Regions from separate parts of the Chryseoglobus sp. 28M-23 genome, predicted to be linked through region 3. Evidence: predicted binding sites of a transcription regulator. Region 3 holds the regulator's gene; each other region holds the start of a gene.
The links. Region 3 encodes HrcA, which represses chaperone genes, less so after heat shock. Its sites were predicted from a motif close to TTNGCACTCGNNNNNNNCGAGTGCNAA; they were not measured.
Positions count from the first base shown of each region.

Region 1: groL (chaperonin GroEL) is a predicted target of HrcA. The motif match lies at 1,647-1,673, and genes of this name have one in related genera.
Region 2: IE160_RS01505 (Hsp20/alpha crystallin family protein) is a predicted target of HrcA. The motif match lies at 2,954-2,980, and genes of this name have one in related genera.

Region 1 covers NZ_CP061846.1:340,347-350,703, reverse strand. Annotated here, with positions in the region: gene groL (chaperonin GroEL) at 1-1,604, opposite strand, end outside; gene IE160_RS01715 (DUF3048 domain-containing protein) at 1,805-2,845, opposite strand; gene IE160_RS01710 (cold-shock protein) at 2,904-3,107, opposite strand; gene IE160_RS01705 (LytR C-terminal domain-containing protein) at 3,237-3,812, opposite strand; gene IE160_RS01700 (DUF3263 domain-containing protein) at 3,844-4,116, opposite strand; gene IE160_RS01695 (heme/hemin ABC transporter substrate-binding protein) at 4,254-5,357, shown strand; gene IE160_RS01690 (DUF2332 domain-containing protein) at 5,339-6,334, opposite strand; gene IE160_RS01685 (HtaA domain-containing protein) at 6,387-7,169, opposite strand; gene IE160_RS01680 (GNAT family N-acetyltransferase) at 7,255-7,722, opposite strand; gene msrB (peptide-methionine (R)-S-oxide reductase MsrB) at 7,785-8,219, shown strand; gene IE160_RS01670 (DMT family transporter) at 8,200-9,225, opposite strand; tRNA gene IE160_RS01665 (tRNA-Thr) at 9,273-9,345, opposite strand; gene IE160_RS01660 (alpha/beta hydrolase) at 9,412-10,357, opposite strand, start outside.
Region 2 covers NZ_CP061846.1:305,918-316,274, forward strand. Annotated here, with positions in the region: gene IE160_RS01490 (beta strand repeat-containing protein) at 1-34, shown strand, start outside; gene IE160_RS01495 (hypothetical protein) at 3-434, shown strand; gene IE160_RS01500 (heavy metal translocating P-type ATPase) at 509-2,452, shown strand; gene IE160_RS01505 (Hsp20/alpha crystallin family protein) at 2,449-2,871, opposite strand; gene IE160_RS01510 (FAD-dependent oxidoreductase) at 3,040-4,497, opposite strand; gene IE160_RS01515 (FAD:protein FMN transferase) at 4,494-5,411, opposite strand; gene IE160_RS01520 (FMN-binding protein) at 5,415-5,849, opposite strand; gene nagA (N-acetylglucosamine-6-phosphate deacetylase) at 6,091-7,236, opposite strand; gene purU (formyltetrahydrofolate deformylase) at 7,265-8,122, opposite strand; gene IE160_RS01535 (MFS transporter) at 8,256-9,548, shown strand; ZMP/ZTP riboswitch at 9,552-9,635, shown strand; gene glyA (serine hydroxymethyltransferase) at 9,687-10,357, shown strand, end outside.
Region 3 covers NZ_CP061846.1:1,080,535-1,090,891, reverse strand. Annotated here, with positions in the region: gene ybeY (rRNA maturation RNase YbeY) at 1-437, opposite strand, end outside; gene IE160_RS05315 (PhoH family protein) at 439-1,518, opposite strand; gene IE160_RS05310 (histidine triad nucleotide-binding protein) at 1,622-1,975, opposite strand; gene IE160_RS05305 (16S rRNA (uracil(1498)-N(3))-methyltransferase) at 2,049-2,804, opposite strand; gene dnaJ (molecular chaperone DnaJ) at 2,813-3,916, opposite strand; gene hrcA (heat-inducible transcriptional repressor HrcA) at 3,917-4,936, opposite strand; gene IE160_RS05290 (DUF4870 domain-containing protein) at 5,189-5,587, shown strand; gene IE160_RS05285 (DUF4870 domain-containing protein) at 5,656-6,027, shown strand; gene hemW (radical SAM family heme chaperone HemW) at 6,041-7,267, opposite strand; gene IE160_RS05275 (flavin-containing monooxygenase) at 7,483-8,598, shown strand; gene IE160_RS05270 (HAD family hydrolase) at 8,595-9,299, shown strand; gene IE160_RS05265 (hypothetical protein) at 9,337-9,717, opposite strand; gene truB (tRNA pseudouridine(55) synthase TruB) at 9,714-10,357, opposite strand, start outside.

The DNA of each region.
Region 1 (10,357 bases), 740 kb from region 3:
TCGCCCATCGGCTGCGGGTTCTTCTCCGGCTTGTCTGCCACGACGGCCTCCGTCGTGAGGAACAGCCCGGCGATCGACGCGGCGTTGAGCAGCGCCGAGCGCGTCACCTTCACCGGGTCGGCGATGCCGGCGGCGAGCATGTCGCCGTACTCGCCGGTCGCGGCGTTGAGGCCGTGCCCGATGGGAAGGTTGCGCACCTTCTCGGCAACGACACCCGCCTCCATGCCGGCGTTGAGCGCGATCTGCTTGAGCGGCGAGTCGACGGCGAGGCGGACGATGTTCGCACCCGTCGCCTCGTCACCGACGAGGTCGGTGAGCTCCTTCGACTCGAAGGCCATCTTGCCCGCCTGGATGAGGGCGACGCCACCACCGGCGACGATGCCCTCCTCGACGGCGGCCTTGGCGTTGCGCACGGCATCCTCGATGCGGTGCTTGCGCTCCTTGAGCTCCACCTCGGTCGCGGCACCCGCCTTGATGACGGCGACGCCGCCGGCGAGCTTCGCGAGGCGCTCCTGGAGCTTCTCGCGGTCGTAGTCGCTGTCGGTGTTCTCGATCTCGGCGCGGATCTGCTTGACGCGGCCCGCGATGGCGTCGGCCTCGCCGGCGCCCTCCACGATCGTCGTCTCGTCCTTCGTGATGACGACCTTGCGCGCGCGGCCCAGCAGGTCGAGGGTGGCGTTCTCGAGCTTGAGACCGACCTCCTCGCTGATGACCTGACCGCCGGTGAGGATCGCGATGTCCTGCAGCATGGCCTTGCGGCGGTCGCCGAAGCCGGGAGCCTTGACGGCGACCGACTTGAAGATGCCGCGGATCTTGTTGACCACGAGCGTCGCAAGGGCCTCGCCCTCGACGTCCTCGGCGATGATGAGCAGCTGCTTGCCGCTCTGGATCACCTTGTCCACGACGGGGAGCAGGTCCTTGATCGCCGAGATCTTGCCGTTGACGATGAGCACGTAGGGGTCTTCGAAGACCGCTTCCTGGCGCTCGGGGTCGGTGACGAAGTACGCCGAGAGGTAGCCCTTGTCGAAGCGCATACCCTCGGTGAGCTCGAGCTCGGTGCCGAAGGTGTTCGACTCCTCGACCGTGACGACGCCCTCCTTGCCCACCTTGTCAATGGCCTCGGCGATGAGCGCGCCGATCTCGGGGTCGGCGGCGGAGATGCTCGCGGTGGCGGCGATCTCCTCCTTGGTCTCGACCTCCTTGGCGTTCTTCAGCAGCTGGGCCGAGACGGCCTGCGTGGCCTTCTCGATGCCGCGCTTGAGGCTGATGGGGTCGGCGCCGGCCGCGACGTTGCGCAGGCCCTCGCGCACGAGCGCCTGGGCGAGCACGACCGAGGTCGTCGTACCGTCGCCGGCGACGTCATCGGTCTTCTTCGCGACCTCCTTGACCAGCTCGGCACCGATCTTCTCGAACGGGTCCTCCAGCTCGATCTCCTTGGCGATGGAGACGCCGTCGTTGGTGATCGTGGGGGCGCCCCACTTCTTCTCCAGCACGACGTTGCGGCCGCGCGGGCCGAGGGTGACGCGCACTGCGTCGGCCAGGATGTTCAGGCCGCGCTCGAGGCCGCGGCGGGCCTCTTCGTCAAAAGCAATCAATTTAGCCATGGGTGTCTTTCGTCCCTCCCGGACGTATCACGTGCAGTAGCTCTGGCACTCGGCAATCGCGAGTGCTAACTGATTCTGGCACTCGCACCCTTCGAGTGCAAGCCAACACGACCCGCCGTGAGCCAGATCTGACCCGAATGGGCGCTCAGGCATTTGGCGAGCGCCCGTTCCCGTCAGATCTGGCGGGAAGCGGGGTGGGGCTAGGGGGCGCGGAAGGTCACGTCGCCCGCGAGGGGGACGAGCTCGACCCACGTATTGCCGGGCGCGAGGCGCACGGCGACTCCGTGCTCGTCGAGCAGACGGATGGTGTCGGTGAGGCCGCTCTTCGACCACTGGGCGCGCACGGTGCCCCCACCCGTGGAGACCCACGCGTCGCCCGAGCCCCGCAGACCGACCGTCGGAATGCTCTGGATGACCTGCACGGGCACCCGGAGCGTCACGACGTTGACGGCGGCGAGCTGGTCGCCCGAGGCATCCCGATCGACGGCGCCGCCGTGCATGAAGCGCACCCAGCGCTCGCTCTCGGCGTTCCACTCCCACGCGGGCGTGTTGCCGACGGAGAACTGCAGCCCGATGCGGGCCGTGGGCGAGCCCTCCTTCGTGGCGGTCGCCGCGGCGACGCTCTCCGCGAAGGCGAACAGCTGCGGAGGCGGGTCGAGCCTGCCCTGCTGCGCCACGATCTGCGGCGCGCGCACGATGACGTTGTGCGGGGCCGGGGCGTTGGTGCCGCGGAAGATGGTCTCCGCGGTGTCTGCCTGCCCGTGGATCGCGTTGTACACGGGAGCGTTCTGCATCGCGACGACGAACCGGTACTGACCGCCCGAGTACGCGAAGACGCCGCCCAACGGCGACACGACGTCGGGGTCGACCGGTCGTACGGAGCGGATCGGGCCGATCTCGTCGGGAATGTCGGAGTGCCACACGGCGATGTGGCGCGTGGCGCCGCCCTCCACGAGGATCTCGTAGACGATGTCGGCCCGCCCGAGGCCGATCTGGGGGCGGGCGTTGATGTTGTTGTCGATCTTCGCTGCGATCGAGGGGTGGTCGAGCGAGCCGGGCGCCACCTGCTCTCCCGTTAGCGGGGCGAGCGTGTACGGTTCGGGCTCCTCGAACACCGGCACGTACTCGGGCGTCGCCGTCGGCACCGGCAACTCGCGCTCAGCGGCGCACCCGCTGGCCAGGGCGAGGGCCGCGAGCACGCCGACCGCTGCCGACCAGCGACTGCGTGCGCGCATCCTCATGGCGACAGCGTAACCGCGCAGGCGGAGGCGGGAGGTGAGGCGCGAAGCGGGCGCGCCGTCAGAGGACGGTGACGCCTTCGGCCTGAGGGCCCTTCGAGCCGGTGCCCACCTCGAAGCTCACCGCCTGACCCTCTTCGAGAACCTTGTAGCCGGGCATGTCGATGGCCGAGTAGTGGACGAAGACGTCCTGCTCCCCTCCCTCGAGAGTGATGAAGCCGAAGCCCTTCTCGGCGTTGAACCACTTGACGGTTCCCTTGGTCATGCGGTGACTCCTTGCTGTGCGTGGAGCGATGCTAACCACCGCAGCACGACCGTCACCAGGGGCCGCGAGCACTCTTCACAGAGTCGAAACGTCGGCGTAACGCCGATTCGGGATGCCCAGGGCCGGGCGTCAGCCGCGTGCCGAGTAGTCCGCGCCGAGCACGACGGTGATGGGAGCACCGGGGAAGGCGTCGGAGAGCTCGATGTCGGCAACACGCAACTGCTGCGCGATGCCGCGGGCGAAGCCTTCGTTGGCCGGGTCGGAGTAGAACACGACCGTGTCGGGGAAGTCGTCCTGCGCGGCATTCGTCGTCGTGCCGACGGGCCAGCCGGCCTCGGAGAGCTCGGCGCCGCCCTGAGCGGCGAGGCCCTCGAACGGTGTCGCATTGAGGACGGTGATCGTGAAACCGCTCGGAAGGTCGACGGCGCTCGGGTCCAGGACCGGGTCCGCCGTGGGCGTCATCGTCGGCGTGGGCTCGGGGGTCGGCATGGGCTCGGGCTCGGAGAAGCCCGGGATCTCGAAGGTCACGCTGTCGCTCACGAGGGAGAGGCTGTAGAGCCCGGCAACGACGAGCGCGCCGCTCGCGAGCAGGGCCCACGCCACCGCGATCCAGCCGCGACCCCGCCGACGCGGCGCCCGGTGCGCGCCGACGCGCCCGAGGGAGTCGGGCACGTCGTCGAAACGATCGGGGTCGTACTCGGCCATCGTGAAGCCTTTCGGCTGAGGTGGGGGCGGGTCAGGCTGCGCCGGTCGTCGAGGGGCGCCGCGTGCGGCGCTGCTGGGAGCGCTGCTGCCGCACCTCCCGCAGGCGACCGACCAGCACCGGGTCGTAGCGTGCGGCGACATCGGTGTCGATCACGGCGTTCAGCACCTGATAGTAGCGGGCGGCGCTCCAGCCGAAGTCACGACGGATGCGCAGCTCCTTCGCGCCGCTGTGGCCCCACCAGTCGCGCTCGAACTCGAGCACGCGGCGCGCGGGCTCGTCGAGGGCGTCGGATCGGGCATCCATACCCACACCCTAGGAGCCTCGCGAGCCCGACCGTGGCGGCTCGCCCACGGCCGGGCAGGTGCCCAGCCAACTCGGTTAGGGTTGCCTCAGTCGACCGGCGTCGCCCCGAGCGCGCCCCAGCCCCGTTTCGGACCCCCATGACCTCCCTGCTTCCCCGCGCGCTCGCGACGCTCCTGTGCGTCGCCGTGCTCTCGGCCTGCACGACGGGCACGGCGGGGCCCGTGGCCGAGTCGCCTGCCTCGATCACTCCTCGACCGCCGCTGGCCGAGCTCGACGTGCTCGAGAACCCGCGGGATCACGTGGGCCCGTCGACCGCGGTGCTCGAGACGGCCTCGATCACCCCCGTGGCGGAGGCACCGGCGCAGCAGCTGCCGACCACGGTGGTCTCTCGCGATCTCGCCGGCGACGTCGAGGTGACCGTCGACGACACGAGCCGCATCCTGCCGCTCGACATCGCCGGGTCGATCGCCTCGACCGTGTTCGCGCTCGGGTTCGGCGACTCGGTGGTCGGCCGCGACATCTCGACGACCTTTCCCGAGGCAGACGGCCTACCCGTCGTGACGAGCAGCGGCCACGCCATCAACAGCGAGTCGGTGCTCGCGCTGCGCCCGAGCATCGTCATCACCGATGGCACGATCGGGCCGACCGACGTGGTCGTGCAGCTGCGCGATGCGGGCGTCACGGTCGTCTACGTGGATGCTGAGCCAGGGCTCGGCGCCCCCGCCGAGCTCGCGCGGCAGGTGGCCGCGGCGCTCGGGGCGCCCGCGACGGGCGAGGTGCTGGCCGCGCAGCTCGACGCCGAGGTCGACGCCGTCGTCGACGAGATCGCCTCCATCGCACCGACCGACACCGCCGATCGCGTGCGCATCCTCTTCCTCTACCTGCGTGGCGCCTCGCGCATCTACTACCTCTTCGGCGAGGAGTCGGGTGCAGACGAGCTCATCGAGGGCGTCGGAGGCATCGACGTGGCCGGGGAGATCGGCTGGCAGGGCCTGCGCCCCATGACGGACGAGGCTCTCATCGCGGCCGACCCCGACCTCATCCTCGTCATGACCGACGGGCTCGAGAGCGTGGGCGGAGTCGAGGGGCTCCTCGCCGCGAAGCCCGCGATCGCCCTGACGCGCGCGGGAGAGAACCGTCGCTTCGTCGACATGGCGGACGGCGAGATCCTGAGCTTCGGGCCGCGCACGCCGCTCATGCTGGACGCCCTCGCGCGAGCGATCTACGCTCCGGACTCCTGAGTCCGCCCCTCGGGTGCCCAGCGCTCGAGGCGGTCGCCGTGAGGTGACACGACGGCCGCGGCGCGGCCATCGACGCTCAGGATGAAGTCGTCGTCCGGGCCGGGCAGGAGGGCGTCCGCGCTCTCACCCACGCGCTCGAGAACGCGGCGGCCGTCGAGAGAGATCCAGTGGCCGGGCAGCGCAGTGGCGAGGTCGTGGAACCGCTCGCGCCGCGCCGGGTCGAGGTAGACGAGCACGGCGGGGCTCCACACGACGAGCGTGGCGCCGCTCGGCGCCTGCGCGGCGAGCGCGGGCAACCCGTCGAGGGCGTCGCCCGCGACGAGTCGCGGCGGCTCTCGACGGGCGATCGTCATGGCCTGGTTCAGCTGCAGCGCTCGGTCGCGCTCCTCCGGCCAGACGAGCGTGCGCAACCAGCGCTCCGCCTCCGCGTCGCCCCAGGGCAGTGGCTGCCGCTCGAGCCCCGCACGCCAGACGATGCGGGGCAGGCGGGTCGGCACCGGCACGCTCTCTCCGAGAGCGCAGCGCAGCTCGAGCGCCGACGCGCCGTCCTCCGGATCGAGGCGGTGGAGCGCACTTCCCCGCTCGAACACGTGGCTGTAGCGGTCGGGAAGGAGTGTGAGACCCGCCGACGCGCCGACTTCGAGCAGCGCGACCGGCCCCTCGATGCGCTGCAGCGCGGCCACGAGCGGCGCCGTGCGCCGCGGATCGTTGGTCTGTGTCGCGCGCTGCCGGGCGATGCCGGCTACGGCCGGCCAGTGCTCCCGCACCCATGGCGCGATGCTCTCGTGCGGTGCGAGGCCCGCGAAGCGCGCGGCGGTGAGGATGAGCACAGGTTGACGGCTCGCCACGGGCAGCGCATCGATCAGCGCGATGCTCGCCTCATCGGCGGCGAGCGCCTCTGCCCAGCCCGCATAGGTGGGCGACCGGGGCGCCGCCTCCCGGGCGAAGCGCCGGTAGCGCTCGGCGGTCGTGCTCACGCCCGCATTGTGTCACGCGAACGCGCCGGGGCGGCCGTCGACCTCCGCATGCTCACGGCGCGCGGCGGCGACGCACGACCGTGATCCCGCCCACCGTGAGCACCGCGAGGGCGAGAACGACGCCCGCCCCGGTCAGCGCGGGCGCGACCCACGAGGCCCCTCCAGACACCACGAGGTCCGCCTCGACCTCGGCCGCGCAGGCTGGGTCGAGCGGCGCGACGATCGTGATCGGGTCGAGCGGCTCCCCCGCCGGGTAGGTGCCGAAGGCCGCCGCACCGTCCTCGGTGAGGGCGGCCGCGATGCCCTCGACGGTCAGCACGCCGTCCGCCACGGAGCGCGTGGCCGCCGTCAGGTCGAGGCTCGCGAACTCGACCCCCTGCGCCGCGACCTCGGCGCCCTCCTGCGTCGTGCCGACGACGTCGAGCACGAGCAGCCCCGACGCGGCGTCCGCGAGGGCGACGCGGGGCATGCTCACGGTCGTGTCGAGAATGTCGCCGTGCCCGGTGAAGCGGATGCTGCCCGCGAAGAAAAGCTCGGCCGTCGCCGAGCCCGAGGCGACGGCGCCGGAGCCCTCCCCGAACGTGAACGAGGGCGTCGCGTAGGTGGCGCCGTCGGCCGCCTGCCACTCGCCGTTCGCGATCGAGCCGCTCACGTAGGCGCGGAAGCTCTCTTTGAAGCCCCACTCGAGCCGAGCATCCTGCACCGCGCACTCGTCGACGGAGGCCGCCGCGGCCCTCTCCGTCTCTGCACCGACCGAGAGGCCCAGCCCCACGGCCGCGGCCACCGCGAGGGCGAGACCCGCAGTGCCGAGTCGGCGGCGGAAGCGACGGAGCACGAGAGGCCCTTCTGTACGACAGGCTGAGGGCGCGTCGCCGCGCCGGAGAACTGCGGTCAGGCTAGCCGTCGCACCTTCGAAGGCGCTATGCGGTCGCGGCGCGGTACATGGAGACGTGCGGGATGCCCGCCTCGACATATTCGTCGCCGTACGGCTCGAAGCCGAGCGCGGCGTACAGCGGCTGGATGTAGCTCTGGGAGTGCAGCGCCAACGGCTCGTGGCCGTGCCGCTCGATGACATGCTCGATGAGGCGCCGCGCGAGCCCCTGCCCGCGACGGTCGGCGCGGGTGACGACGCGGCCGATGAGGCGCCGGGCATCCCGATTGCCCTTCTGCGGCTGCGCGTCGACGACGACCCGCAGGTAGGCGGCCACGCCGCGATCGTCGGAGATCCAGACGTGCTCGGTGGTCTCCTCGCGGTCGCGCTCGTCGAGCTCCTCCTCGTCGATGCGCTGCTCGAGGAAGAACACTTCGGTGCGCACGCGCGCGATCTCGAAGAACTCATCGAGACTCAGTTCGCCCCACGTTCGCAGCATCGGGGAAGTCTCGGGCACGAATGCGAGTTTAATGGGGTGCAGACCAACCGCCCGAGGCCGGGCGAGAAGCGGGGAACCCCATGAGTGACGACACGACCGCCCAGAACGAGCAGACCTACGCCGTGCAGAAGACCGAGGACGAGTGGCGGGCCGAGCTCGGCGAGGAGCGATATCAGGTGCTGCGCGAGGCCGGCACCGAGCGCGCGTGGACGGGAGAGCTGCTCGACGAGAGCCGCAGCGGCATCTACACGTGCGGCGCGTGCAACGCCGAACTGTTCCAGGCCGGCACCAAGTTCGACTCGGGCTGCGGCTGGCCGAGCTTCTACGAGTCGGTGCGCCCGGACGCCGTCGAGCTGCTCGAGGACACCTCGCTCGGCATGACCCGTACCGAGGTGCGCTGCGCCGCGTGCGGCTCGCACCTGGGCCACGTGTTCCCCGACGGCTTCGGCACCCCCACGGGCGACCGCTACTGCATGAACTCGCTCGCGCTCGGCTTCACGGCCGACGAGGAGTAGGCCCGGCCGGGCCCGGCCCGGGTGACGTCGCGAGCAGGGTGCGCGGCCGCCGCCAACGGTCGAGGGTCGCCACGACGATGCCCACCGCGGTGAGCACGACGGCGGCGACGGTCTGAGGCTGCAGCGCGGGGCCGATAGCGGCGACGGAGTCGAACACGACCGCCGCCATGAGCTGGCCGAGCACGAGGCACATGCCGAGCAGCAGAACGCCGACGCGCGCGACCGCGGCCGCCTGGATCGCGATGAACACGACGCCGACAGCGCCTCCCGCGTAGAGGTACGCCTCGGTCGGCGGCTGGGCGGGCAGACCGTTCACGGCGAGGCTGATGACGGTCACGACGAGGAGTGCGGCCGTGCCGACCGTGAAGTTCACGAGCGTCGCCGCGAGCGGCGAGCCGCTCACCTGCCGCACGCGGCCGTTCATCGCTTGCTGCATACCCGCGCCGACTCCTGCGAGCAGCGGAAGGATGAGCGCCGGCCACGGGATGCTCCCGCCCAGGTCGCCCGCCACGGCGACGACCACGGCGAGCACCGTGAGTGCCGCGCCGCTCAGGCGCGCGAGCGTCGGAGGTGCCACGCGCGCTCCGGCGAAGCCCCGAGCATCCGCGACCATTCCCGTCACCGTCTGGCCCGAGACGAGCGCGACGGTGAAGATCGCCACCCCGAGGATGCCCGCCACGAGGCCCTGCGAGAGCACGAAGAAGCCACCGGCCGCACCACCGAGCAGCATCCACCAGGGCAGCTCGCCGGCGCGCAGCGCGGCGGGTATGCGCCGCACCGCCGCACGACCTCGCCGCGTCGACAGCACGATCACGAGGAGCAGCACCCAACCGGAGGAGAAGGAGACGAGCGCGGCCGTGAAACCGTCGTCGAAGCGCTGCCCGAGCTCTCCGTTGACGCGCGACTGCGTGGCGACGCCCACGCCGGCGAGCACCGTCGCCGCGACGGCGAGCGCGGTGCCGAGCGGGCCCGCGAGGCGGCCGCCGTCGAGACCCACGGCGTTCATGCGCATCCTCTCGGTGACGCGGACGAGTAGCGCAGCAAGTTAGTCAGGGCCGCCTCCGGGAATCGAACCCGGGACCTATTCATTACGAGTGAATCGCTCTGCCGACTGAGCTAAGGCGGCGTGACCCGGTTCCACCGGGCACGGCTCACGAGTTTATCCCATCGCGCGGGCGACCGCGCACACCCGTTACCCGTTGCAGACCGGATCACTCGCGGGCACCTCGCCCGTGAGCAGGTAGTCGTCGACGAGCCCGTTGATGCACGGGTCGCCTTCGTCGTAGGCGATGTGGCCTTCGCCGACGTAGGTGACGAGCACACCGCTCTCGAGCTGCTCGGCCAGCGCCTCGGCCCACTCGTAGGGAGTGGCCGGGTCACCGGTGGTGCCGATGACGAGGATCGGGGGCGCGCCGGCGGCGCGCACGGGCTCGAGGTCGCCCTCGAAGGCGTACGGCCAGTTGGCGCAGATGACGTCGCCGAGCGGTGAGGGGTCGGCCGTGGTCGGGGCGACCTCCCGAATGAGCTCGTTCTGCTCGGCGATGATGTCGCGGTCGGTCTCGACCGGATAGTCGAGGCAGTTGATGGCGATGAACGCTTCGAGCGAGTTGTCGACGTAGCGCCCACCCTCGCGGCCGTAGTAGAAGTCGGCGAGCAGGAAGCCCGTGGCGACCTCGCCGGTGCGCAGCTCGCTGAACATCTCACTGAGGAAGCTCCACGAGCCTTCGTCGTAGAGGGCCGTCGCGATGGCGATGTCGAGCACGGCGCTGTCGAAGAAGCGGCCGTCCTCAGCCTCGATGGGCTCCTCGCCCAGGCGGTCGTACAGCTGGCGGATGAGGTCGAGACTCTCCTCCACCCCGCCCGTGAAGGGGCACTCGCCGAGGCTCGGGCATCCTTCGAGGTACGCGCGCAGCGCCTGCTCGAACCCGGCGGACTGCGCGAGCACGACCTCGAAGTTCGTCGTCGTGGGGTCGGTCGCACCGTCCAGCACGAGGCGGCCGACTCTGTCGGGGAACCGGTCGGCGTACCGCGCACCGATCTCGGTGCCGTAGGAGTAGCCGAAGTAGTGGAGGGCCTCGTCGCCGACGATCGCGCGCAGAAGGTCGAGATCCTGCACCGTGCTCTCGGTGTCGACGAAC
Region 2 (10,357 bases), 770 kb from region 3:
ACGTGAGCATCGACGTCGGCGGGTTCGCGGCTGACAGCTCGATCGAGATCTGGGCGTACTCGACGCCCACTTATCTGACGAGCATGACCGTCGGCTCGGATCTCGCGGCTGGCACGGTCGTGACGCTGCCGTCGAGCATCCGACCAGGCGAGCACACGATCGTCGTGACGGGCACGGGCGCGGATGGCGAGCCGATCGAGCTCTCCCTCGGCATCCTCGTGGTCGAGGAGATCGAGGAGCCTGCGGCAGAGCCCGCGGTCGTCGCGGATGACGCGACCGAGGCGACGACGGAGACCGATGGCGGAGCCTCGACCGGTATCGTCATCGCCTTCGCGATCCTGGCACTGCTGCTCGCGACGGGTCTGCTCTTCTTCCTGCTGGCGCGTCGTCGCCAGCGAGGCAGTACCGACGACAGCGCAGCCGCGCGGGCCTGACGCCACCGGGAGGGTCGGTGAGGCAAGCCTCGGCTTGCTGGCGCCGCGCCCTCCCGGGGCGTAGACCTGTCATCATGCGGAGACTTGTCGCGGCGGCACGGCGCTACCCCCTCGTCGGGCTCGCGGTGCTCGTCGGCGCCGTGGGGCTCGCGCTCCTCGCCGCCGACCTCGAGCCGATCGCCCGCTGGGGAGTGTCGATCTTCGCTCTCGGGGTCGCCCTCAAAGAGGGCGTCGGCATGGTGCGCAGCCTGCTCTCCGGACAGTTCGGGCTCGATGTGCTCGCGATCATGGCCATCGTGAGCACCGTCGTCGTGGGCGAGTACTGGGCGAGCCTCGTGATCGTGATCATGCTCGCCGGCGGCGAGGCGCTCGAGGATGTCGCGGCGGGCCGTGCGCAGCGCGAGCTGCGATCGTTGCTGGGTAAGGTGCCGCAGCAGGCTCACCGCCTCTCCGCCGAGGGCGACGTCGAGGATGTCGCGGTCGACGACGTCTCACCGGGCGATCGTCTACTCGTGCGCCCCTCCGAGGTCGTTCCCGTCGATGGCGAGCTCGCGAGTGCCGCCGCGACCTTCGACGAGTCCTCTCTCACGGGGGAGAGCATGCCCGTCGAGCGGCAGCGCGGCGATGCCGTGCTCAGCGGCTCGCTCGCCGGGGCCGACGCGGTCGAGATCGTGGCAACGGCACGCGCCGCCGACAGCCAGTACCAGCGCATCGTCGCGCTCGTGGAGGAGGCCTCCCAGTCGCGCGCCCCCATCGTGCGCCTCGCTGACCGCTACGCGCTGCCCTTCACGATCGTGTCGCTCGTCATCGCGGGCGTCGCCTGGGCGCTCAGCGGCGACCCCGTGCGCTTCGCCGAAGTGCTCGTCGTCGCGACGCCGTGCCCGCTGCTCATCGCCGCGCCCGTCGCGTTCATGGGCGGCATGTCGAGTGCTGCCAAGCACGGCATCGTCGTCAAGAATGCTGCCGCGCTCGAGCGGCTCGCGCGCACACGCACGGTCGCCTTCGACAAGACGGGCACTCTCACGCAGGGGCATCCGCAGGTCGTCGCTGTGCACCCGGCCGGTGGTATCGATGAGGATGACCTACTACGGCTCGTCGGCTCGGCCGAGCGGTACTCCTCCCATGTGCTCGCCGCAGCTCTCGTCGAGGCCGCGACCGACCGCGGCCTGGCCCTCGGCAGCTCGGAGGATGCGCGCGAGGTCGCCACGCACGGCGTCACCGCGACCGTCGACGGCCTCGCTGTCGTCGTGGGCAAGCCGGCCTTCGTGGCCGAGCACGCCGTCGGCGTGGAGCGGCGAGAGCTGCCGAGCGGCGAGTCCGCCGTCTACGTGGCGGTCGATGGAGAGTTCGCGGGCACGGTCGTGCTGCGCGACGAAGTGCGGGCGGATGCCGCGGCGACGCTGCGCGTGCTGGGCGAGCTGGGCATCCGGCGCACCCTCATGGTGACGGGCGACGTCGAAGCGACCGCGCGCCCCATCGCCGCCGGTCTCGGCATCGACGAGCTGCACGCGGAGTGCCTCCCGGAGGACAAGGTGCGCATCGTGCGCGAGCTCCAGCCGCGTCCGGTCGTCATGGTGGGCGACGGCGTCAACGACGCGCCTGTTCTCGCGGTCTCGGATGTCGGCATCGCGATGGGTGCGCGCGGCTCGACGGCCGCCTCCGAGTCGGCCGACGTCGTCATCATGCTCGACGACGTCGCCCGCGTCGCCCGCGCCGTGAGCATCGGGCAGCGCACTGTGCGCGTCGCCTTGCAAAGCATCTGGATGGGCATCATCATCTCGGTCGGGCTCATGCTCGTCGCCGCGTTCGGGTTCCTGCCCGCGATCGCCGGCGCGGCCCTACAGGAGGTCGTCGACCTCGTGGCGATCCTCGGCGCCCTGCGCGCCGTGCGCGCGGGGGAGGCGCGGCTGCCGGGGCTCGATCGGGCCGGAGGCATGAGAACGGGCCCCGCATCCGAGGATGCGAGGCCCGTCGAGGCACCCTCCCGCGGGAGCGCGCCCGGAGGCGTCACCCGCTAGGCGGAGACCTTCTTGCGGTCGCCGGCCATCGCAATCTCGATTTTGCGCGGCTTCGCCTTCTCGGCCACGGGGATCATGACGCTCAGCACGCCGTTCTCGTAGTGGGCCGAGATGTTCTCGGTGTCGATGTCTTTGCCGAGGGTGAGCTGGCGCAGGTAGCTGCCGGTGCCGCGCTCGCGGGCGAGCCACTGGACGCCCTCTTCGGTGCGGGCCGAGCGCTCAGCGCGGATCGTGAGCAGCTGGCCATCCACGTCCACATCGACCGTGCCGGGGTCGACACCAGGGAGGTCGGCGGTGAGCACGTAGTGGTCGCCGTCGCGGAACAGGTCCATGGGCATGAGGCGCGGGCTCTGGCGCTGGTCGAGCATGCTCGAGGCAACGCGGTCGAGCTCGCGGAACGGGTCGAAGAACATCGTCATCGCGGTACTCCTTGTCACGTCGCCCGCCGGGTGGCGGGTGGTCGATGTAAACCTGAGTCGGGGTGACTCAAGTAAGGAGATATTAGCACTCGAGTAGGGAGAGTGCCAAGTGTTCGCGCACGGCGAAAGTCCTGGTGAGAGCGGCTTCTCACCCGTGAATCGAGGTTCTCAGTACCCGACGAAGTAGTCGGTCTGCATGCGCTTCGCACCCGCCGCACGAAGGGCCGCACGCCCCGCGGAGACCACTGCAGGGGCACCCGAGACGTACCCGCGCCGAGAAGCGAGGTCGGGCACGAGCTCGAGCAGGGCATCCCGCGTCAGGCTCTCGAGCGGCACCTCGACGACGCGCGCTCCCGCCGCCTCGAGAACGTCGCGGTAGAGCAGCTCGCCGGGGTTCGACGGCACGACCAGCACGACGACGTCGCGCCGCTCGCCGCGGGCCGTGAGCTCGGCGAGCTGACTGGCGAACGGCGTCACGCCGATGCCGCCCGCGAGCAGGACCAGCGGGATGCTCCGGTCGCGGGGCAGCAGGAAGTCGCCGGCGATGAGCGTGGTCGCCACGCGGGCCCCCGGCTTGAGCTCGCGCAGGGTTCGCTTGAGCGTGGAGCCCGGGTCGGGCATCCGCATGCCGAGGCGCACGATCGGATCGCTCGGGGCCGACGCGATCGTGAAGCTGCGGCGCATTCCCCTCTGGTCGGCTCCGTGCGGCACGTGCAGCTCAAGGTACTGGCCCGCCTCGAAGCGCAGCGGCCGCGAGGGCTCGAAGCGCAGCTCGGTCGCGTGCGGCGAGAGGGGCGCCGCGCCGATGAGGCGCAGCGAGACACCGGGGCGGCGCGAGACAGCGAAGGCGACGATGTTGCCCACGACGAGGGCCAGCTCGGGGGAGGTGTAGAGCGGGCCGAGGCTGAAGGGCACCGAGAACACCACGGCGACGACCGCCGCGGTGAGCCACTGCTGCCAGCGTCGCGGCGGCAGGGTGAGCGGCTCGGTGAGCATGAACCCGGCGAGGAAGACGATGGGGAACAGCAGCAGCACCGAGCTGTAGGCGTCGAGCGGCGCGGCGCCCGTGAGGGTGATGCGGGTGCCGATGATCGCGACCGTGAGCACGATCGCGACGAGCCCGACGTCGAGGCGCCGCGTGCGGTCGAGCAGCAGGAGGGCGCCGAGGGCGACGACGGGCAGCATGGCGGGAGTCGCGATCCACCACGCGCCGATCGTGAGCCCGGCGAGGCTCGCGACGAGCACGCCCGTCGCGGCAGGGTTGAGCAGATGCCGCCCGCGCCACACGATGAGGTACTTCGACAGCGCCGCGATGATGCCGGCGGCGGCGGCGCCCACGAGCGCCATCGTGGCGAGGCTCGGCGGCACGAGGCACACGATGATGAGCGCTGTGATGACGCTCGACTCCCGGTGCGGCACGACGCGCGCGAGTCGTGCCGCGACCTCGTTTGCGCCGAGAGTGGCGACGAGCACGACCCCTGCGGTGCCGAGGATCGCGTGCGGGTCGGGCCCGATGATGTCGAGGAACGCGAGGACGACACCGAGAGCGAGCACCACGACGAGGCTCGCGGTCGCCAGTCGGTACATGCTCACGCGGCCGGTGACGGCATCGATCGTCGCTCTCATGCGAACAGCTCTCCTGACAGGTCGGGGCTGCCCTCGAGGCGGCCATCGTCGAACAATCGAACCCACTGGAACGGGAAACGCTCGGCCAGGCGCGCCGGTTCGGTGAGAAAGAGCGCCGTCGCGAGCCCATCGGCGAGCAGCGCCGTCTCGGCGATCGCCCACGCCGCGATGACTCCGCCGACCGGTCGGCCCGTCGTCGCGTCGACGATGTGGTGCAGGCCGTCGCCCCACGCGCGCCGGTTCGACGCCGACCCGCAGAGGGCCGCGCCGCGCACCTCGACGACGCCGACCGCCTTCGCGGGGTTGGCCGGGTTCTCGAGAGCGACACGGATGCTGCGCTCGCCCCAGCAGCGCAGGTCTCCGCTCGCATCCACGACGGTCTCGATCGCGCCACGGGCCTGCAGCAGGTCGCCGACGAGGTCGACGAGGTAGCCCTTGCCGGCCGCGCCCACGTCGAGCAGCACGGGGGCGGGGCAGTCGAGCACGAGCCCGGCCGCGGTCTCGCGCAGGCTCAGGGCGTCGCCCCAGCGCGGCGCAGCGCGCGGGGCGCCGCGCGGCTCGAGCCGGTAGGTCGCGTCGTAGCCGAGCTGCTCGAGCGAGGCGCCCGCGAGCGGGCTGAGCCTGCCGTCGGTGAGGTCGTGCAGCTCGCGGTAGAGGTCGAGCATCGGCGCAGCATCCTCGGGCAGGGTCCAGGAGCCGGCCCCGCGCGCGATGCGGCTCACGAGCGAGTCGGTGCGGAAGCGCGACCAGTCGCGGTCGAAGCGCTCGATGCGCGCGTGCACGGCGGCGAGGTCGTCGTCGCTGAGTTCGCCGTCGGCCTCAACGCCGTGTTCACCGTCGTGCTCGCCGCCGTGCGCACCGCTGACGTCGAGGCGCCATGGCACCCCGATCGCGTCGAAGCGGCTCGACGCCACGTCTCAGCCCTCGAGCGCGTCGGCCTTGATGCTCGCGATGGCCTCGCGGAACCCGCCGCTCGTGAGCGAGGAGCCGGAGACGCGCGTGACGTCGAGCAGGTCGATGTCGACGCCGACCGCCTCGGCGGCGATGCCCTCGGCGAAGGCCGACTGGTAGAACTCGGTCGTCGGGTTGTTGGGGTTGGTCGTCACCTCGACCTCGGTCACCACGTCGTCCTCGAGCGTGACCGCGACGATGATGTTTTCGCTGCCGTTGGGTGAGGTGTAGGTGCCGTTGGCCTGGTAGCTGCCGTCGGCGTAGCTCGCCGAGGTGTCGCCAGGGGTCGTGCCGCCGGCCGTCGCGCCCGCATCAGCGCACCCGGCGAGGGTGCCGAGGAGGGTGAGCCCCGCTGCGGTCGCGTACATCGGCAGGGCTGCGGGGTGTGTGGTGCGTGTCATCGGTCTCCTCGTGGCGGCGGGGGCGGGCTGCCGTCGCGAGGGGCCCGTCGAGACTCGACGCCCTCAGCGATCGCGTGCTGCTCCCAGCATGGTCATCGTCAGTGAGTATTCGCTGTGGTCGAGCCGAGCGATTGCTTCGCGATACCCGAAAGCCCGAGAGTGCGCCCGTTCGTGGCATGTGTGCTCGCACGAGCGGTCGCACTTGCCTCGCGGCGGCACAGTCGTGCCGGTGCGAGTCTGGCTAGCCGCCGACGACGACCCCGTTCGCCCACACGCGCTCGGTGCGCCAGTCGTCATCGAGGACGACGAGGTCGGCGGCGAAGCCCGCCGCGAGCGAGCCCCACTCGTGGTCGCGGCCGAGCACGCACGCCGGCGTGCGGGTGAGCGCCTCGACTGCGCGCGCCTCGTCGATACCGGCGACGGTCACGGCCGTGCGCAGCGCGACATCCTGCGTGAGAGTCGAGCCGGCGATCGTCTGCGTGCCGTTGAGCACGGCGAGCCCGTTCTGCACGGTGACGTTGAGCGAGCCGAGCTGGTAGTAGCCGTCCTGCCCTCCCGCGGCCGCCATCGCGTCGGTCACGAGCGCGACCCGGTGCGGAGCGGCGCGGAAGATCATCTGGGCGACGGAGGGGTGCACGTGCACGCCGTCGAGCACGAGTTCGAGGGTCACGCTGTCGTCGTCGAAGCCTGCGACGATCGGTCCAGGGTCGCGGTGGTGGATGCCCGGCATCGCGTTGAAGATGTGCGTCACGAGCGTCGCCCCCGCCTCGAAGGCGGCCCGCGCGAGGTACTCGTCGGCCTCGGTGTGCCCGACCGCGACGACGACGCCCGCCGCGACGAACTGCCGCACCGCGTCGAGCGCTCCGGGCAGCTCGGGGGCGATCGTGACCTGCCGGATGCAGCCGTCACCCGCCTCGAGCAGAGTCGCAACGGTGGCCTCGTCGGGGTTGCGGAGGAACTCGGGGGAGTGCGCGCCCCGGCGGCCGATCGCGAGGAACGGGCCCTCGAGGTGCGCGCCGACGACGGTCGGGTCGCTCTCCGTGAGCGCCGCGACCACCCCGAGGCTCGCGACGACGTCGTCGAGGGGGTTGGCGACGAGCGAGATGACCGAGCGGGTCGTGCCGTGGGCGCGGTGCGTCGCGAGTGCCTGGCGAATCTCGTCCGGCCCGTTGTCGTACGCGGCGCCGCCGCCGCCGTGCCCGTGGAGGTCGATGAACCCGGGCGTGATCGTGCGGCCGGCGACGTCGATCGTGGTCGCGGCGGGAGGCGGTGCATCCTGACCCGCCAGGCCGGTCGCCGCGATGCGATCGCCCTCGAGGAGGACCCAGCCGTGCCGGGACCCCTCGGCGTCGAGCAGCCGGCCGCCGGTGAGCAGTGTCGTGGTCATGCGAGCCCTTCGGGTGGGGAGCGAGCGACTACTGGAAGATGATGGTCCGCTGGCCGTCGAGGAGCACGCGGTCCTCCGCGAACCACGTGACCGCCTGGCTGAGGGTGCGGCTCTCCTCGTCCTGCCCGATCGCGACGAGCTCGGCCGGCGACCGCGAGTGGTCGACACGCACGACGTTCTGCTCGATGATGGGGCCCTCGTCGAGGTCGCTCGTGACGAAGTGCGCCGTCGCACCGATGAGCTTCACGCCCCGTTGATGGGCCTGCCGGTACGGGTTCGCACCCTTGAAGCCCGGCAGGAACGAGTGGTGGATGTTGATGATGCGTCCCTCGAGCGCGGCGCACAGCTCGGGGGAGAGGATCTGCATGTAGCGGGCGAGCACGACGAGCTCGATGTCGTGCTCCTCGACCGCGCGCAGCACGCGCTCCTCGAACGCCGCCTTCTCGTCGGCGGTCGTGACCGGCCGCGACTCGAAGGGGACGTCGTAGAAGCTCGCGAGCTCGGCGAGGTCGGGGTGGTTGCCGAGCACGAGCGGAATCTCGACAGGTAGCTGCCCGCTGCGCTGGCGGAACAGCAGATCGTTGAGGCAGTGCGCCGCCTTCGAGACGAGCACGAGCGTGCGCAGGGGGCGACCGACGCGGTCGACGCGGCACTCCATGCCGTAGTTCTCGATCACCGGCTGCAGTGCCGCGAGCAGCCCCTCGTGGTCGGTCGCCGTCTCGGTCTGCAGGCGCAGGAAGAAGCGCCCGCTCTCGAGCCCCGAGAACTGCTGCAGCTCGGTGATGTTGCCCTGCGCTTCGACGATCGCGCCCGTCACGGCATGCACGATGCCGGGCCGGTCGTCGCAGACGATGGTCACGATCCAGTGGTTCAGGGGGCTTGTCACGCCCTTCAGCCTACGGTCGCCGCTGCCCGCAGGTGGTCATCCAACGCGGGTAGAGTGGCGCGCGGCTCGTCGTCAGGGCGCGCCCCGGGACAGTCGGCCCGTCGCGCCGACCGCGAAAGCTCTTGCCACTCACATGACTCACCCCACTCGTCCGTTCCCCTGGGTCGGGCTGCTCACCCTCTCCACCGCGATCTTCTTCATGGTCACGAGCGAGTTCCTGCCCACCGGCCTGCTGCCGCAGATCGCCGCCGACCTCGATGTCTCCGAAGCCCAGGTGGGGCTGCTCATCACGATCTTCGCGGGCACGGTCGTGCTCACGACGGCGCCGTTGGCCGCCCTGACCCGCCGCTTCGAGCGCAAGCACCTGCTGCTGGCCGTGCTCGTGCTCTTCGCGATCGCGAACGTGGGCGCGGCGATCGCCCCCGACTACGCGCTCCTCGTCGTCGCCCGCGTGCTCGGCGGTCTCGCGCACGGCCTGTTCTGGGCGATCGCGGGCGCCTACTCGGGCCACCTCGTTCCTCGTCATCAGATCGCGCGGGCCGTCGCGGTCACGAGCGGTGGCGGCACCGCGGCGTTCGTTCTCGGCGTGCCGGCCGGCACCGCGCTCGGCACGGCCCTCGGCTGGCGTGCCGCATTCGGCGTCATCGCCGCGATCGTGCTCGTGCTGCTGGTGCTCGTCGTGCGGTTCCTGCCGGCTGTGCAGCACCGCCCGACGCTCGCCACGGGCGAGATCACCCTGCCCGCCCGCCGCGATCCCACGTTCCCCGCCGTGCTGTTCATCTGCCTGCTCGTGCTCATCGTCGTCGGCGGCCAGAACGTCTTCTACACCTACATCGCCCCGTTCCTCATCGACTCGGCGGGCTTCGCGGAGGCGAGCGTCGGCGCGCTCCTGTTCGTCTACGGGGGCGCGGGGGCGATCGGCTTGGTCCTCGCCGGATTCCTCGGGTCTCGATTCCCCCGCGGGGGGCTGTACGGGATGCTCGGCGTCGTCGCCGTGTCGGTGGCAGGTGTCGGCCTCTCGGCAGGAGTGCCGTTGCTCGTCATCGTGCTGCTCTTCGTGTGGGGCGCCGCCTTCGGCGGCATCCCGACCCTCCTGCAGACGCGCCTGCTGCATACGGCGTCGGCGCGCGTGCGCGACGTGGGCGCCGCGCTGCTCACGACCGCGTTCAACATCGGCATCGGCGGCGGCGCCGCGATCGGCGGTGCGCTCTTCGTCGTGCTGCCGACGCCGGCCCTCGCGCTCGTGCAGGCTGCGATCATCGGGTTCGGTCTCGCTCTGCTCGTCGTCGTCGACCTGGTGCGCGCCCGCCGTGCTCCCGTCGCCGTCGCCGATGACGACGTGGCGGACGAGTCGAGCGTGCCGCTCATCACCGGGTCGATCGTGCTGCCCGATCACTCTCAGCGCGATGGGCGAGAGCCGCGGTAGACTCGTCGCCGTCGCAACTGGCGTTCAGATGGGTCACCATCAGGAAGCGACTGACACGGCGAGGGGCCGTTCGCCTGGGCCCTCAGCACACCACCCGCCGGGGCAGCGTGCCCCGAGCCCGCGTACAAGGAGCCGACCGTGTCTGATTCCCTGCCTTCGACCTTCAACGAGCCCCTCGAGACGGTGGACCCCGAGATCGCCGCCGTGCTCGACCAGGAGCTGAGTCGCCAGCGCCACACGCTCGAGATGATCGCGAGCGAGAACTTCGTTCCGCGCGCCATCCTCGAAGCCCAGGGCTCCGTTCTCACGAACAAGTACGCCGAGGGGTACCCCGGCAAGCGCTACTACGGAGGCTGCGAGTTCGTCGACATCGCCGAGAACCTCGCCATCGAGCGCGCCAAGAGCCTGTTCGGCGCCGAGTTCGCCAACGTGCAGCCCCACTCGGGCGCCTCGGCCAGCGCGGCCGTGCTGCACGCTCTCGCGACGCCCGGCGACACGATCCTCGGCCTCGAGCTCGCCCACGGCGGCCACCTCACGCACGGCATGAAGCTCAACTTCTCCGGCAAGGTCTACAACGCCACCGCCTACGGCGTCGACCCAGAGACGATGCTCATCGACATGGATGCTGTGCGCGCGAAGGCGCTCGAGGTCAAGCCGACCGTCATCATCGCCGGCTGGTCGGCGTACTCGCGCCAGCTCGACTTCGCCGCCTTCCGTGCCATCGCCGACGAGGTCGGCGCCAAGCTGTGGGTCGACATGGCGCACTTCGCCGGTCTCGTCGCCGCGGGCCTGCATCCCTCGCCGCTGCC
Region 3 (10,357 bases):
AAGCTCACGAGGATGTCGCGCTGCAGCCCGAACATCTCGCGCTCCTCCTCGGGTTCCGCGTGGTCGAATCCGAGCAGGTGCAGCAGCCCGTGCGTGGTCAGCAGCAGAAGCTCGTCGAGCGTCGAGTGGCCCGCGGCCTCGGCCTGCCCGACCGCGACCTGCGGGCACAGCACGATGTCGCCGAGCAGGCCGGGCGGCGTGGGCTCCTCATCGCTGCCGGGGCGCAGCTCGTCCATGGGGAAGCTCAGCACGTCGGTCGGGCCAGGCTCGTCCATCCACTCGATGTGCAGGCGCTCCATGGCGCCCTCGTCGACGAGCTGAATCGCGAGCTCGGCGTCGCGGTGCACTCTCAACGCGTCGAAGGCGTGCAGCACGAGGCGCTGCAGGGCAGACTCGTCGACGTCGAAGCCCGACTCGTTGTTGATCTCGATCGACACGTCAGCGCCCTCCGGTCTCGGGTCGCGGCCGGCGGGGGAACCGGTCGCGGGGCTGCGCGCCGCCGCCTCGGGCGCCGCCGAGCCCGGCGCGACGCTCTGCGCGGTTGCCGCCGGGAGCATCCGCGCCACCGTCGGCACCACGGCCGTGCTCGCGCTCGTACTGCTGCGCCTGCTTCTGCGCGTCGTACTTCGTGTAGGCGTCGACGATGCGGCCGACGAGCGAGTGGCGCACGACATCGTCGGAGGTCAGGCGGGCGAAGTGGATGTCGTCGATCTCACCGAGCACGCGCGTCACGAGCTGCAGCCCGCTGGCACCGACAGGCAGGTCGACCTGCGTGATGTCGCCGGTCACGACCATCTTCGAGCCGAAGCCGAGCCGCGTGAGGAACATCTTCATCTGCTCGGGGCTCGTGTTCTGCGCCTCATCGAGGACGATGAACGAGTTGTTGAGCGTGCGCCCGCGCATGTACGCGAGAGGTGCCACCTCGACGACGCCCGTCGTGAGCAGCTTGGGCACGAGCTCCGGGTCCATCATCTCGTTGAGCGCGTCGTAGAGCGGCCGCAGGTATGGGTCGATCTTGTCGGTGAGCGTGCCGGGCAGGAACCCGAGCCTCTCACCAGCCTCGACGGCCGGGCGGGTCAGGATGATGCGCTCGACCTCCTTGCGCTGCAGCGCCTGCACGGCCTTCGCCATGGCGAGGTACGTCTTGCCGGTACCGGCGGGGCCGATGCCGAAGACGATCGTGTTGAGATCGATCGCGTCGACGTAGACCTTCTGGCCGAGAGTCTTGGGGCGGATGCTCTTGCCGCGGCTCGTGAGGATCGCCTGGCTCAGCACCTCTGCGGGGCTGCCAGCGCCGGCATCGAGGATGCGCTTCGACGAGGTCACCTCGGCCGGCCCGAGCTCCTGGCCCTGCCGCACCATCGTGATGAGCTCGTCGACGAGACGATAGGCGGCGTCGACCTGGTCGGCGTCGCCGTCGAGCGTCACCTGGTTGCCGCGCACGTGCACGTCGACGAGCGGGTACTGGGCTTCTAGCGTCGTGAGCAGGCGGTCCTGCGGGCCGAGCAGCCGCACCATCGCGACACCGTCGACCTCGAGAGATCGCCGCGCGGTCGCGGGGGCAGGAGTCGCAGGGGCGCTGGGCGCGTCAGCGGCGGAGGAGTTGCTCGCCGCGAGATCGTCAGTCGGCAAGGGTTCCTTCGGCTAGGCCGCCCGCCAGGACGTGGGCGTGAACGTGGAAGACGGTCTGGCCCGCGTTCGGGCCGGTGTTGAACACGAGGCGAAACTCTCCGTCGGCGTGCTCCTGCGCGAGTTCCTGTGCGACGGCGACGACCTCGGCGAGCAGGCCGGGGTCTCCCGCGGCGAGCTCGGCGACGGTGCGGTACTGCGCGGTCTTGGGCACGACGAGGAGATGCACGGGCGCCTTCGGAGCGATGTCGCGGAAGGCGATGACCGTGTCGGTCTCGTGCACGATGTCGGCGGGAATCTCGCGCGCGATGATGCGCTCGAATATCGTCGGCTCGCTCGTCGTCATGGTGTCCAGTCTAGAGCGCGGAGCCGACAGGTGCCGGAGAGGCGGCCGAGGGGCAGAAGCCGCGCCGCCGCCGTCACCAGCGGCCGAGCGCGGCGTTGAGCAGCGCGATCGCCGCAGGCCCCGCGGTCGACGTGCGCAGCACGGTGTCCCCGAGCCGCACACGGTGGGCCCCCGCCGCCTCCAGCTCGGCGAGCTCGGCGTCGGCGATGCCTCCCTCCGGCCCGACGACGAGCACGAGGTCGCGCTCCCCCAGGTCGGCCGCGGTCAGGGCGGTGAGCGGGCGCTCGCCCGCGGTGTCGAGCACGAACATGACGGCACCGGATGCTCGCGCCGCAAGCTCCCGAGTCGAGGCGAGCTGCTCGACCTCGGGCAGCCACGGCCGCAACGACTGCTTGCTCGCCTCGCGCACGATCGACTGCCAGCGCGCGACGCCCTTCGCGACCTTGGGCCCCTCCCACCGCGACACGCTGCGCGCGGCCTGCCAGGGGATGACACCGCCGACGCCCAGCTCTGTCGCGGCCTGCACGGCGAGCTCGTCCCGGTCGCCTTTGGCGAGCGCCTGCGCGAGCAGGATGCGCGGCGCAGGCCGCTCGTGGCGCTCGACGCGCTCGACCCGCAGTGCGACGGCGGCCGGGTCCGCCTCGGTCACCGTGCCGTGCAGCACGAGTCCCGCGCCGTCGCCGAGCCGCAGGCTCTCGCCGGAGCGCACGCGTGCGACTGTGACGGCGTGCCGGGCATCCGCGCCCTGCAGCGCGACGACTGCCCCGGCCTCCTCGCCCGCCGCACTCAGCTGCGCTGCGAGGCTCTCGTCGAGGTAGAAGTGCGCCATGCGCTCGGCTACAGGTTGAGGAACCGGTCGCGCAGCTTGGAGAAGAGCCCCTGCTGGAACGTCGCGAACTGCGGCGGCACGGGCCGACGGCTCGCGGCGAACTGCTTGATGAGCTCGGTCTCCTTGCTGTTGAGACGGGCCGGGGTGACGACCTGCACGCCGATCTTGAGATCACCGCGGCCGGAGCCGCGCAGTCGCGTGATGCCCCGATCCTTGATCGTGATGATCTCGGCGCTCTGCGTGCCGGCCTTGAGCTCGACGCTCACATCGCCGTCGAGACCCGGGAGCGTCACCGTCGTGCCGAGGATCGCGTCGGCCATCTGCACCTCGACGGTCGCGAGCAGGTCGTCGCCGTTGCGGCTGAACGTCTCGTGCGTCTTGACCTTCATCTCGAGGTACAGGTCGCCGTTGGGGCCACCGGCCGGGCCGACCTCGCCCTGGCCGGGCAGCTGGATGCGCAGGCCCGTATCGACTCCCGCGGGAATGTCGACGGCGACCGTGCGGCGCGCGCGCACGCGGCCCTGGCCGGCGCACGTGGGGCACGGGCTCGGAATCACGGTGCCGTAGCCGCGGCAGGTGCCGCACGGCGACGAGGTGAGCACGTTGCCGAGGAGGCTGCGCACGGTGCGCTGAATCTGGCCGGAGCCGCGGCAGATGTCGCACGTGGCAGGCTCGGTGCCGGGCGAGCAGCAGGAGCCGTTGCAGGTCTCGCAGAGCACGGCCGTGTCGACCTCAATCTCGCGGTGGGTGCCGAAGATGATCTCGTCGAGCTCGACCTCGACGCGCAGGAGGGCGTCCTGGCCGCGCTCGCGGCGCGACCGGGGGCCGCGCTGCGACTGGCCGCCGCCGAAGAACGTCTCGAAGATGTCGCCGAAGCCTCCGAATCCGGATGCTCCGCCCATGCCGCCGCTGCCGCCCATGTCGTACTGCTGGCGCTGCTGCGGGTCGCTCAGCACGTCGTAGGCGTGCGTGACCTGCTTGAACCGCTCAGCCGCCTCCCCGCTCGGGTTGACGTCGGGGTGCAGCTCTCGCGCCAAGCGTCGGTACGCCTTCTTCACCTCATCGGCGCTCGCACCGCGATCGATTCCGAGCACTTCGTAGTGGTCTGCCACTTATTCCTCACCGAGCAGTCGCGACACGTAGCGCGCCACGGCGCGGACCGCTGCCATGTTGTTCGAGTAGTCCATACGGGTGGGGCCGAGCACCCCGAGTTTCGCGCTCGAGTCGCGGCCCATGCTGTACGCGCTCGTGACGACGGCGGCCTCGTGCAGCGCCGCATCGTTCTCGCGGCCGATGCGGGCCGACACCCCCTGGCTGTCGAGCTGCATCTCGCTGAACAGCTTCAGGAGCGTCACCTGCTCCTCGATCGCCTCGAGGACGGGGTAGACGCTGCCGGCGAAGTCCTGCTCGGTGCGCACGAGGTTCGCGGCGCCCGCCATGACGAGCCGGTCGGAGCGGTGCTCGTCGACGTGCCCGAGCAGGGCATCCGCGACGACGCGCACGGCTTCCCGCCGGTCGGGGGCGAACTGGCCGTCGAGCGTGCCGGCGACGGTGCCGACCTCGGCGAGTGCGCGGCCGGAGAGCGCGGCGTTGAGCTTCGCCCTCAGCTCCCCCACGAAGACCTCGTCGGCCTCGACCGGCAGCTCGATCATGCGCTGGTCGACACGACCGCCGTCGGTGATGAACACCGTCATGAGGCGCGTAGGGCTCATGGGCACGAGCTCGATGTGCCGCACCCGGGCGTTGCCCAGCGTCGGGTACTGCACGAGCGCGACCTGGTTGGTGAGTGAGGAGAGGAGGCGCACGGTGCGCGCGAAGACGTCGTCGAGGTCGACCGACTGATCGAGGAAGGCGGCGATCGCCTGGCGCTGACCCGCGCTCAGCGGCCGCAGGTCGGCGAGCTGGTCGACGAAGACCCGATAGCCCTTGTCGGTCGGCACCCGACCCGACGAGGTGTGGGGCGCCGAGATGAGCTCCTCCTCTTCGAGGATGGCCATGTCGTTGCGGATCGTCGCGGCGGAGACGCCGAACTGGTGACGGTCGACGATGGCCTTCGACCCGACGGGTTCGCGCGAGGCGACGTAGTCCTGCACGATGGCCCGCAAGACGTGCAGAGCGCGTTCGGAAACCATGTCCGCCCCTCTCGTCGTCGTGCTCGCTGTCGTGGCCGTCGTCGTGGCCGTGCCGCTGGCACTCGATTCCACTGACTGCCAATTCTACCCCGCCACACCCTGAGCGCATCGTTGCCTCAGGCGAAGGTGCGCACTACGGTGTTGATGTGCTCGCACCGCGCGGAGCAGTTATGTACACCGCAACGATGCGAGTCACACGTCAGGCTCCACCCCGGGTCCCTCTTGTTCGGACGATTGAAAGGCAGCACCCACATGACTGAGTCCACTCCGCCCCCCGCAGCTCCTCAGCCCGCCCAGCCCCTCAGCGAGACCGAGGACCGCCAGTGGGCCTCCTTCGCCCACCTCGGCGGAATCCTGGGCTTCCTGCCCGCTCTCATCATCTGGCTCGTCTTCAAGGACCGTGGTTCGTTCACGAACCAGGAGGCCAAGGAGGCTCTGAACTTCCAGATCACGGTGGCGATCGCGCAGGTCGTCATCTTCATCCTGAACGCCATCCTCGGCGCCGTGACGCTCGGCCTCTGGGCGCTCATCGGCTGGATCTTCCCGCTCGCCGTGTGGGTGTTCGCCGTGATCTTCTCGATCATGGGCTTCACGAAGGCCAAGGACGGCACCGCGTACCGCTACGCCGTGTCGATCCGCCTCATCAAGTAGGTCATCGCTTTCGGCCCACGGGGCCCGCGCGCTACCGCGCCGGGCCCCGTTCGGTGTTTAATGGCCCCATGAGCCAGCAGCCGCCCGTCAACCCGTACGCCACAGCACCCGCTCCCCTGCGGCCCGAGGAAGAGAAGCTGTGGGCGACCCTCATCCACGTCGGTGGCATCTTCTTCGGCTTCGTGCCCGCCCTCATCGGCTACCTCGTGCTCAAGGAACGCGGGCCGTTCATCCGCGGGCACTCCACGACGGCGCTCAACTTCCAGCTCACCATGCTCATCGGCTACGTCGTCGGCTACGTCACGGTGTTCGTCTTCATCGGGTTCCTCGTGCTGCTCGCCGTGGGCATCCTCGTGCTCGTGTTCGGCATCATCGCCGCGATCGCGGCCAACCGGGGCGAGGAGTACTACTACCCCGTCGCGATCAAGTTCCTCACCTAGCTCACCCGCTCGCTCAGTCCGGCAGCAGTCGTCGCACGACAGCGTCGGCCAGTAGCCGCCCGCGCAGGGTCAGCACGACGCGACCCGCGAATGCGGCGGCCGGCTCGATGAGTTCGTCGGCGAGCAGGCCCGCGACTGCGTGCCGCCCCGAAGGCGTCAGCAGCTCGCGGTCCAGCCCCTCGCGCAGTCGCGTCTCGAGCAGAACGCGCTCGACGCGCCGCGTCTCGGCGTCGAGCGTCTCGCGACCGGCGGCGGGGCTCACTCCTGCCCCGACCCGCTGCGCGTAGGCGTGAGGGTGCTTGACGTTCCACCAGCGCACCCCGCCGACGTGGCTGTGCGCCCCGGGGCCCACACCCCACCAGTCCTGCCCCGTCCAGTACGCGCGGTTGTGCCGCGAGCGCTGCTCGGGTGACGCCGCCCAGTTGCTGACCTCGTACCAGTGGTATCCGGCCGCCGTGAGCCGAGCATCCGCCGCCTCGTAGGCCGCCGCGTGCAGGTCGTCGTCCACGGGAGCCACCTCGCCTCGAGCGATCTGGCGGGCGAGCTTCGTGCCTTCCTCGACGATGAGGGCGTATGCGCTGACATGATCGGGCCGCTCGGCGAGCGCGGCCGCGAGGCTCGCCTCCCAGTCGGCGGGCGACTCGCCCGGCGTGCCGTAGATGAGGTCGAGGCTCACCGCGAGCCCGGCTGCGCGCGCCTCGGCGACGCGGCGCGCCACGTTCTCGGGGTCGTGGGTGCGCTCGAGCGTGCGCAGCACGTGCGGCACCGCCGACTGCATGCCGAACGAGACGCGCGTCACGCCGGCCTCCGCGAGCGCGGCGAGGCCCGCGGCGTCGATCGAGTCGGGGTTCGACTCGGTCGTCACCTCCGCGCCAGGCGCGAGACCGAAGCGGTCGCGCACAGCGCCGATCATGCGGGCAAGATCGGCGGGCGGCAGGATCGTGGGCGTCCCCCCGCCGAGGAAGACCGTGCTCGCGGGCCGCGGCGGCAGGCCGGCGGCATCGAGCACGCGCGCGGCGAGGTCCAGCTCGGCGATCGCCTGGTCGGCGAAGTCGCTGCGCTTCACCCCGCGCACCTCGTCGGCCGTATACGTGTTGAAGTCGCAGTAGCCGCACCGCACGCGGCAGTAGGGAACGTGCAGGTACACGCCGAGGTCGCGCTGCTCGGCGCCCTCCGCGACGGTCGGCGGCAGCATCCCGTCCTCGGGGGCCGGGTCGGCGATCGGCAGGGCACTGGGCACGGGTCCATCCTCCCAGCCCCGCGCTCGCTCGACCTGCGCGGCGCCGCCTGCCGTGCGGCATCTCCACAATTCAGGAGGCGACACTGCAGAACGAGGGCCGGGATGCTCTGCCGGGCGTGTCGCGCGGTGCGAGCATCCCGATCTCCTGAATTGTGGAGGCGCCGCGCCCGTCGGTCGGGGCGTCGACGCCGAACTACGCGAGTGGAGTGCATGCCATGACGACGACACCTGACGACGGCGCGCTGCCCGAGAGCACCGACGTGCTCATCGTCGGCGGCGGGCAAGCCGGCCTCGGTATGGGCTACCGGCTGCGCGAGGCGGGCGTGCCCTTCGTGATCGTCGACGATCGTGAGCGCGTCGGCGATGTCTGGCGGGCGCGCTGGCGCAGCCTCGTGCTCTTCACCCCGCGGCGGTTCTCGGCGCTGCCGGGGCTGCCCATGCCCGACTCGGCGGGCTACTACCCCACCAAGGACGAGATCGCCGACTACCTCGAGGCGTACGCAGAGAAGAACGCGCTGCCCGTCGTGGCGCAGACTCGCGTGACGGCGATCGCCCGCGACGGCGACGGCGACGGCGGCGGTTTCGTCGCCGACACGACGCGCGGCACCGTGCACGCGCGCGCTGTCGTCATCGCGACGGGTCCGTTCCAGTACCCGCGCGTGCCCCGAGTCGCCGCGGGCCTGCACCCCGAGGTCGTGCAGGTGCACTCGACCGCGTACGAGGGCCCGGAGGATCTACCACCTGGGCGCATCGCGGTCGTGGGCGGCGGCAACTCGGCCGCGCAGCTCGCCGACGAGCTGTCGGCGACGCACGAGGTCACGATGATCGCGCCGGAGAAGCCGTGGTTCATTCCCGAACGGATCCTCGGGGTGACCGTCTACTGGCCCCTGAAGCTCTTCGGCGTCCTCAGCTCGCCCGCCGACAGCCGCATCAGCGAGTACATCCACTCGCGCGGGGACGGCATCCTCGGCACGCAGGCGAAGCGCGCCATCCGCGCAGGGCGCCTGCGGCTGCTCACGAGCCGCGTGGTCGGCGCCGCCGGTCGAGAGCTCGAGCTGCAGGACGGCACGCGGGTCGAGGTGGATGGCGTGCTGTGGGGCACCGGATTCCGCGCCCACTACCCCTTCGTGCAGGTCGACGGAGCCCTGACCGACCACGGCGCACCCCGCCACGACCGCGGCGTCTCCCCCGTCGACGGCCTGTACTGGATCGGCCTGCCCTGGCAGCGCCGACTCGACTCCTCGATCATCCACGGCATCGCCGCCGACTCGCGCGAGCTCGCCGAGGCCGTGCAGAGCAACGTGCGCCGCTCTGGCAGGCTGGAGGGGTGACCACCACCATCCTCTGGGACGTCGACGGAACCCTCCTGCTGAACGCATACTCCGGCGGCGGTGAGCTCTACCACTCGGCGGTCGAGCGCGCCGTGGAGCGCGAGCTCGGCCCGGCCCTGCCGCGCACGCACGGCAAGCCCGACGGGCTCATCCTCAGCGAGATCCTCACCCACTTCGGCTACGGCGACGACTGGCACGAGCGCGCCCGCACCGTGCTCGACGAGCTCTCGGTGGAGCGCGCCGAGCGCGGCGACCGCCGCGAGACCGCACCAGGGGTCGAGGATGCTCTGCGCGCGTGCGCCGCCCGAGGGTGGCGCAACGCCCTCCTCACGGGCAACTCGCTCACGCGCTCGCGCGTCAAGCTCGAGGGCGCCGGGCTCACGGCCGAGGCGCTCGGCGATGCGGCGTTCGACTGGGAGCGCTCGTACTTCGGCGCGACGGCCCGCGACCGCAGCGAGATCACCGCGGCAGCCCGCGCGGCCCTGCCCGACGACACTCTCGTCATCATCGGCGACACCCCGCGCGATGACGAGGCGGCTCGGGCCGCGGGCATCCCGTTCATCGCCGTCGCGACGGGGGCGTTCACGGTCGACGAGCTACGGCAGACCGAGGCGATTCTCGTCGTGCCCGATCTCGTGGCCGGGCTCGACGAGGTGCTCGCCGCCATCGCCGCGCTGCCCACGCCCCGCAACGCCGCCTGACAGCCGCGCCTGACACGCCGCCCGACCGCCGCCGCGACTACACGACGGGCGTGTAGATCTGCACGAACCAGATCTGCTGCATGCGGTAGAGCATGACCGCCACCGTGATCGCGGCGACCCCGAGGATGACGGTCGCCCACCGCGAGCGGTCGATGAGCGCCCAGATGACGGCGAGCACGGGCAGCAGGAGCGCCGTGACGAGGTAGATCCAGTACTCGACCGGGTCGCCCGTGGGCGTGTTGCCCGCGAACGGCGCGACGATGGAGATGACGACCTGCGCGAGCAGCAGCAGAGCGACGAGGGCCGAGCTGAGCACGGAGACATCATTCGGCCTCGTGCCGATGCCGCCGAGCACGAGGCACACGAGCCCGACGAGCAGCGCGACGACGATCTGCGCGATGGTGAACCACTCGATCATTCGGCTGCCTCCTGAGGGAATCCCACCAGCGTACGGCCGACGCCCGCCCGCACGGCGACGAGGGCGATGAGCCGCCCCCGCGCGTCGACCGCTGCCATGGGCTCGGCGTCGGGCGCGTCGGGCAGGGCGAGCGTCTTGCCGTGGCCGAGATCGCGCGCCTGGTCGACGCTCACGGTCAGGACCGGGAAGAGCTGTGCGGCCACCTCGGCGGGCGACACGAGAACCTCCGGTGTGATGTCGTCGACCGCGACGGCGCGTGACGTGGCGAACGGGCCCACGCGCGTGCGGCGGAGCGCCGTGAGGTGCCCGCCGACACCCAGATCGGCGCCGAGGTCGCGCGCGAGCGCGCGAATGTAGGTGCCCGACGAGCAGTCGATGCGAGCATCCACCTCGATGCCGTCGGCCTGCCGACGCACGGCCAGCACCTCGAAGGCGCTCACCGTCACGCGTCGCGCTGCGAGCTCGACCTCCTCGCCGGCGCGCACGCGATCGTAGGCGCGCCGACCGTCGACCTTGATGGCGCTCACCGCGCTCGGCACCTGCTCGATCTCGCCGGTCAGGCTCCGGATGCCCCGCTCGAGCCTCTCCTGCGTGACCGCCTCGAGCGCCGCCGGGTCGGCAGCGCCGACTGGCTCACCCT